One region of the Xenorhabdus aichiensis genome, then DNA from elsewhere that is predicted to be linked to it. Evidence: riboswitches for the same ligand, from Rfam matches in the RefSeq annotation. Region 1 holds a riboswitch; the other holds the start of a gene.
The links. A riboswitch is a leader RNA that binds a small molecule or an ion and turns the genes downstream of it on or off. The one in region 1 is predicted to bind thiamine pyrophosphate.
Positions count from the first base shown of each region.

Region 1 (3,418 bases):
TTCCGAGCTGCAAAAAATGCAGAAGGAATTAAGACGAAGTTTCAGGCATTTTGGTATCCATTCGGCAACTATTTGTGCTTAATATTCCTTGCATTCATTCTCGTCATTATTCTGATGACACCGGAAATACGTATCTCAGTTATCCTGATGCCGTTCTGGATTGGCATGTTATGGGGAGGCTACTTGTTTTCCAAGGCCAAAAAGGCAAAGGCGCGAGTTATCTAACGGTAAGTTTATTCAGTATTCTTCCGGCCGGATTTATTTCCGGCTGGTCTTATGATTAGCTTCATTAAACTTTCCTACAGCCAGCATCATACTCAACAGGGAAAATGATGCAGGAAATAGAGTTTGCGCAACATAATGTGTGCCACTCAGTCTAACTTCCTCGTACAACTATCTTGGATCACCATTGCTAGCGTAGCCAGCCAAAAAGCACATTCCTACTATTGTATGTCGCGGGAATATAAGTTGACTGAAATGACAGTCTATTATATTCGATAGAAAAAATCGGTAATGGCAAGGGGAGGGGGACATAATAATAATTATTACTTGCTGTGACATTTAATGTCAATCCCATTCCGATTTTGAAACCATCCAGAGCACCTGATATCCACACGCTGTAAGCTTTATGAAATAATATTATCGCTCTAATAGAATAGTAGATGAATGTGGCTCCATATTAGAATTGAATAATATTTAATAAAGGATAAATAAAATATAACTTAGTGACGTGTAAGATAATTATATTGTATATACTAGCCTTGAAGTGAAGTTAGTCATAATCTTTTTGTTATCTGAAATATTTCTTTGGCAATTATAACTCTCTGATGTACTTCATAATAGGTGTGGAAAACAGCATAAAGTATTAGATTGTCTAAAGCGGTTTCTTGGGGTTAAAATTTATTTTTGCATAAATTCATATTGTTGTGTTATGTGTGGACTTTTTAGTAATTTAAAAATAGGAACAGTTGTTAAGAATTTTAAATGTGTGCATTGGATTCAGCACCTGAAAAAAATGGCTTGCGATTATATAAAGAGTATGTGATAAAACACATGGGTAAACGAAGTATTGGTTCTGTTAATGAATAACAGCGACGAATATGGGTTTGTTTATTTTTATTACAATCGGCGAATAAAGCGATTCAAAGGAAATTTTTGAAATGGCAAAAATCACTGGTACTGTGAAGTGGTTCAACGAGTCTAAAGGTTTTGGTTTTATTACTCCAGCTGATGGTAGCAAAGATGTATTTGTACATTTTTCTGCAATTATGAAAGATGGGTTTAAAACATTGTCTGAAGGCCAACAAGTTGAGTTTGAAATTCAGAATGGTCCTAAAGGTCCTGCGGCTGCAAATGTCACAGCTTTATAGTAACAAACTTATTTTGGCTGGTATTTTATTACTGACCAAATAGATTTATCGTTAGTTTTGTTTCTTAACGATAACTGATTGCAAATATCACTCTATTGAGCTACTAATAGAGTGATTTTTTATTTTGACTCGGGGCGTTCTTGATTGAACTGAGAAGTACCCGTATTACCTGATCTGGATAATGCCAGCGTAGGGAAGTCATGGTATCTCCTATTCTGATACTGGCTTTTCTTTGGCTGGTGCTAGGAGTCACCATCATGAGAATTAATTCATTGACCATCGCAGGAACCGATCCTAGCGGTGGTGCCGGCATTCAAGCTGATTTAAAAACTTTCTCCGCACTTGGAGCCTATGGCACAACAGTAATAACCGCTTTGGTTGCCCAAAATACGATGGGAGTTCAATCAGTTTATGACATTGATCCCCGCTTTGTCGCTGAGCAGCTTGAATCGGTGCTTTCTGATGTCAGAATGGATAGCATCAAGATAGGCATGTTATCCAATGTTGCCAATGTCAATGTAGTTGCAGAAGCTCTGAAACGTTATCCTGTTCCCCATATCGTGTTGGATACGGTTATGGTGGCTAAGAGTGGCGATCCCTTATTATCCCCAGAAGCAATAACGACGATGGTAGAGCAACTCTTGCCAAACGTCTCCCTAATTACGCCAAATTTGCCAGAAGCGGCAGCCATACTGAAATGTAACATTGCCGGGACGGAAGACGAAATGTTGCAACAGGGGCGGGAATTGCTTTCAATGGGATGTCAGGCGGTTTTACTGAAGGGGGGACACCTGGTTAATGAAGAAAGTCCAGATTGGTTGTTTACTGCTAAAGGAGAGTGGCGTTTTACTGCTCCCAGAATCAATACGCGACACACTCATGGCACAGGTTGTACGCTCTCTGCGGCGCTTGCTGCATTACGTCCCCGTTATCCTGATTGGGAAAACACACTGCCAGCGGCGAAAACTTATTTGCAGAATGCACTGACGCAGGCAGATACACTGGATGTTGGAAAGGGAATAGGGCCAGTGCACCATTTTCATCAATGGTGGTAGTGGAGGTACATAACCATATTGTGATTAAACGATGGGGATATGGTTATCCCCATCATGAAAAATGAAGAATTGAATAAGTTCAGTCAGGCAATGGTTACTTTCTTATCGAGGTAAACATCTTGAACCGAATGGATTAACTCCACCCCTTCTTTCATTGATTTTTTGAACGCTTTACGGCCAAGAATCAGCCCCATACCACCCGCTCGTTTGTTGATGACGGCAGTGCGAACCGAGTCGCTCAGGTCATTGGCTCCGGATGCACCGCCAGAGTTGATCAATCCTGCACGCCCCATATAACAGTTAGCAAGCTGATAACGGACCAGATCGATAGGATGCTCGGTTGTTAAATGGGTATAGACACGTTTGTCCGTGTGACCAAAGCCGATTGCAGTATATCCGCCATTGGTCTCAGCCATTTTTTGTTTAACGATATCTGCACCGATAGTTGCTGCCAGATGGTTAGCCTGGCCAGTTAAATCGGCGCTTGTATGGTAATCAACACCATCTTTCTTGAAAGCTGAATTGCGCAGATAGGCCCATAACACGGTTACCATGCCTAATTCGTGAGCACGTTCGAAGGCGGCGGAAATTTCTCCTATCTGACGGCGTGATTCGGTAGAGCCATAATAGATCGTTGCACCAACTGCAACCGCTCCCATATCAAATGCCTGTTCGACACTGGTATACAGGGTTTGGTCATATTGGGCTGGATAGGTTAATGCTTCATTGTGATTAAGTTTCACCAGAAACGGAATTTTATGGGCATAGCGGCGAGAGACAGATGCTAGAACACCATAAGTTGAAGCAACACAGTTACAACCCGCTTCGATCGCTAATTCAACGAGATTTTTGGGATCAAAATAGAGAGGGTTGGCTGCAAAAGAGGCACTGGCTGAATGTTCAACGCCTTGGTCTACTGGCAAAATCGAAAGATAGCCAGTCCCTGCCAGACGTCCATGATTCAATAAAGTCTGCATTGAACGCAGAACGGTA
Region 1 covers NZ_JAQRFO010000018.1:47,565-50,982, reverse strand. Annotated here, with positions in the region: gene PSI22_RS10060 (amino acid permease) at 1-225, shown strand, start outside; gene PSI22_RS10055 (hypothetical protein) at 413-616, opposite strand; gene cspE (transcription antiterminator/RNA stability regulator CspE) at 1,161-1,370, shown strand; TPP riboswitch at 1,491-1,583, shown strand; gene thiD (bifunctional hydroxymethylpyrimidine kinase/phosphomethylpyrimidine kinase) at 1,625-2,425, shown strand; gene fbaB (class I fructose-bisphosphate aldolase) at 2,509-3,418, opposite strand, start outside.

Region 2 (3,418 bases), on a different contig from region 1:
GGTGGTTGCTGCGGGGCCGCCTCCCAGTGCGAGCACGGTGGCAAAACTGGCAAAGCACAGCATGAATATCAGTGCACCCGTCGGCAGAATTTGACGGCGCAGATAAGGCCATTCTACAAAACGAAAATGCTGCCATTCATTCATGCCAAGCTGCGCTGCGAGTTGCCGCTGCTCTATCGCAATATTTTCCAGCGATTGGAGCAGTAACCGGGCTGCCATTGGCATATTGAAAAAAATATGTGCCAGTAGAATTCCTTGCAGCCCGTAAGGCGTAAAACGGTATTCAATACCCATCCATTGGGAAATATTTGCCAACCAGCCGACTCGACCATAAACGGTCAGTATGCCAAAGAGAGCAACTAGAACGGGAAGTACCAACGTCATGGCGCATAAGCGCAGAAACAGCGTTCTGCCGGGAAAACGACGGCGATAAAGTGCTCTTGCGAGGAAAATCGCTGGCATCACCGATAACACGGCAGATAGGAAAGCCTGCCAAAAAGTGAATCGAATGACATGCCACAGGTAACTGTCATTTAAGAACCCTTGCCAGTGGCTTTCCGGCGCATTGAACCAAAGCGCTCCAAATGCTGACAGAGCAACCACAAGTAACAGGCCGGAGGCAATCACCCCCGGCAATAACCAACCCGCAATTAACGGCTTACGGCGCTTTGCCATGTACGGATCCACTGATTACGGTGTTTGGCCACGTCATCTGCGCTGAATTGCAGTGGTTTTGCGGGCACAGGAAGCTGCTTGAAAACCTCAGGCAGAGGAATGTCGATAACAGGATACATCCAGTTAGTCGTCGGAATTGCTTGCTGGAATGCAGGTGAAATCATGAACTGCATGAATTTCTGCGCCAGTTCAGGTTGCTTACTTGAGGCCAACTGAGCGGCGACTTCAATTTGCAGGTAATGGCCTTCGCTGAATATGGCAGCGGCATAGTTATCTTTTTTCTCTGACAGAATGTGATAGGCCGGTGATGTGGTATAGCTGAGTACCATATCTCCTTCACCTTTCAGGAACAGCCCATAGGCTTCACTCCAGCCTTTGGTGACGGTCAGCGTTTTTTTGGCAGCTTTCGGCCATTCCTGTGCCGCTTTATCGCCATAAATATCCTGCATCCAGAGTAACAGCCCCAGGCCAGGGGTGCTGGTGCGCGGATCTTGATAAATAATCTTCCAGTTCTGGTGACTGTTGATTAATTCATCCATACTTTTGGGAGGATGAGGTAACGTATTTTTGTTGTAAATAAAGGCAAAGTAACCGTAATCGTAAGGAATAAAGGTTTTGTTGTTCCATGTGATAGGCAATTTCAGTTTTGAGGTATCAATATGGCTTGGTGTAAACAACCCTGTCTGCTGGGCAGCCTGAACCAAATTGTTATCCAGCCCCAGCACGATATCCGCCGACGTTTTTTTGCCTTCCATCCTTACACGATTCAGCAGGGATACCCCATCTTCCAAGGCGACGAGTTTCAGTTCACAGCTACACTCTGCTTCAAAGGCTTTTTTAATGACAGGTCCTGGCCCCCATTCAGAAGCAAATGAATCATAAGTGTAAACTGTCAGTGTAGGCTTGGCCTGTGCCGTTTGAGCAAAGACACATGCAGAAATCGATAGCGTACCGATTGTGATAAATCTGGAAAATAAGTTTTTAAACACTTTGCTCTCCTGTTGTGATTAGCAGATAGGTAAAGGATTTGAGAAAGTGCTAAATGGAAAATATTTTTATATCAATGATTAGCGTCTCAAATTCCTACGTCGGTACTAGCCGGATCAGGTTCGACGGGTTTTTCTCAGCAATGCGGTTTTACAACAGCAGCACCCCGTTGAGATGGCGGTATTGTAGAGACTTCCGCTACGGCTGCAAAGTCCAATGATAGAGGTTTACCGCTTGAGATGAGTGTGAAACAATTAGCTATCTTTTCAAATTTGTTTTATCGAGAGGTAGTCTGGTGATTGATGATGATGGCTACCGCCCGAATGTAGGAATTGTAATTTGTAATCGCCAAGGGCAGGTCCTGTGGGCTCGCCGTTATGGGCAGCATTCTTGGCAGTTTCCTCAGGGGGGTATCAATCCAGGGGAATCACCAGAGCAAGCGATGTATCGCGAGTTGTTCGAAGAAGTTGGTTTAAATCGCAAAGATGTACGGGTTCTCACATCTACCCGTAGCTGGCTGCGTTACAAATTACCCAAGCGTTTGGTGCGTTGGGATACAAAGCCCGTTTGTATTGGGCAGAAGCAACGTTGGTTTTTATTACAGTTGCTTTGTAATGAAGCCGATATTAATGTGCAGCGCAGCAATGCACCCGAGTTTGATGGTTGGCGTTGGGTCAGTTATTGGTATCCTGTCAGGCAGGTGGTTTCTTTTAAACGGGATGTGTATCGCCGCGTAATGAAAGAATTCTCTTCCATCGTGATGCCAATGCAGGAATCCGCTGTACAGCTACATTCACCTTATTTACATCGTCGCAGAAGAAGTTAGGTAACTGTTATGCTCATGCGCTTACGGGAAATTGTCGAAAAGGTTGCTATGGCAGCTAATTTGTCTGAAGCGCTTGAACTATTGGTCAGTGAAACCTGTCTGGCAATGAGCACGGATGTCTGTTCTATCTATCTGGCCGATCACCAGCGGCAGTGCTATTACTTGATGGCTACCAGAGGCTTAAAGAAGCCAAAGGAACGAGCGATCAGCCTGGCCTTTGATGAAGGTGTTGTTGGTGAAGTCGGACGCTTATCTGAATTAATCAACCTCGCCGATGTGCGCGATCATCCCAGTTTTAAATATATCCCCCAAGTAAAAGAAGAAGGTCTGCGGGCTTTTTTGGGCGTACCGATTGTTTATCGTCGTCAGTTGCAAGGTATACTGGTTGTTCAGCAAAATGAACGACGGCTATTCAATGAAAGTGAAGAGTCTTTTATGGTCACGCTAGCTATGCAATTGGCGGTTATTCTTGCTCAGGCACAGACAAAAGGGTTATTTGGTCAGTATCGTCAGACACGCATTAAGGCACTTGCCATTTCCAGTGGTATCGTCATGGCTCAGGGTTGGCAAGATTGCTCGCAGCCATCACTCGAACAAGTTTTTGAAGCGTCAACGCTGGAATATCAGGCAGAACGTTCTCGACTGACCGCAGCTCTTGAGCAGGCAACAGCAGAATGTCGCCGTATCAGCAAGCGCTTTACCTCCAGTTCACAGAAAGAAAGTGCCGCTATTTTTGATCTCTATTCTCATTTGCTGAATGATCCCAAACTTAAGCAGGATCTGTTTTCTTCCATCGATAACGGGTTTGTAGCGGAGTGGGCAGTTAAAAGTGTTGTCGAAAAATATGCCGAACAGTTTGCCAGCCTGCAAGATCCCTATATGCGGGAGAGAGCTTCTGATTTACGGGCGCTTGGGCAGCGGGTATTGTTC
Region 2 covers NZ_JAQRFO010000052.1:23,980-27,397, reverse strand. Annotated here, with positions in the region: gene thiP (thiamine/thiamine pyrophosphate ABC transporter permease ThiP) at 1-675, opposite strand, end outside; gene thiB (thiamine ABC transporter substrate binding subunit) at 651-1,664, opposite strand; TPP riboswitch at 1,738-1,841, opposite strand; gene rppH (RNA pyrophosphohydrolase) at 1,958-2,488, shown strand; gene ptsP (phosphoenolpyruvate--protein phosphotransferase) at 2,498-3,418, shown strand, end outside.
Region 2: it holds a riboswitch for thiamine pyrophosphate, as region 1 does, so the genes downstream of both, thiB (thiamine ABC transporter substrate binding subunit) here and thiD (bifunctional hydroxymethylpyrimidine kinase/phosphomethylpyrimidine kinase) in region 1, are expected to answer to the same signal.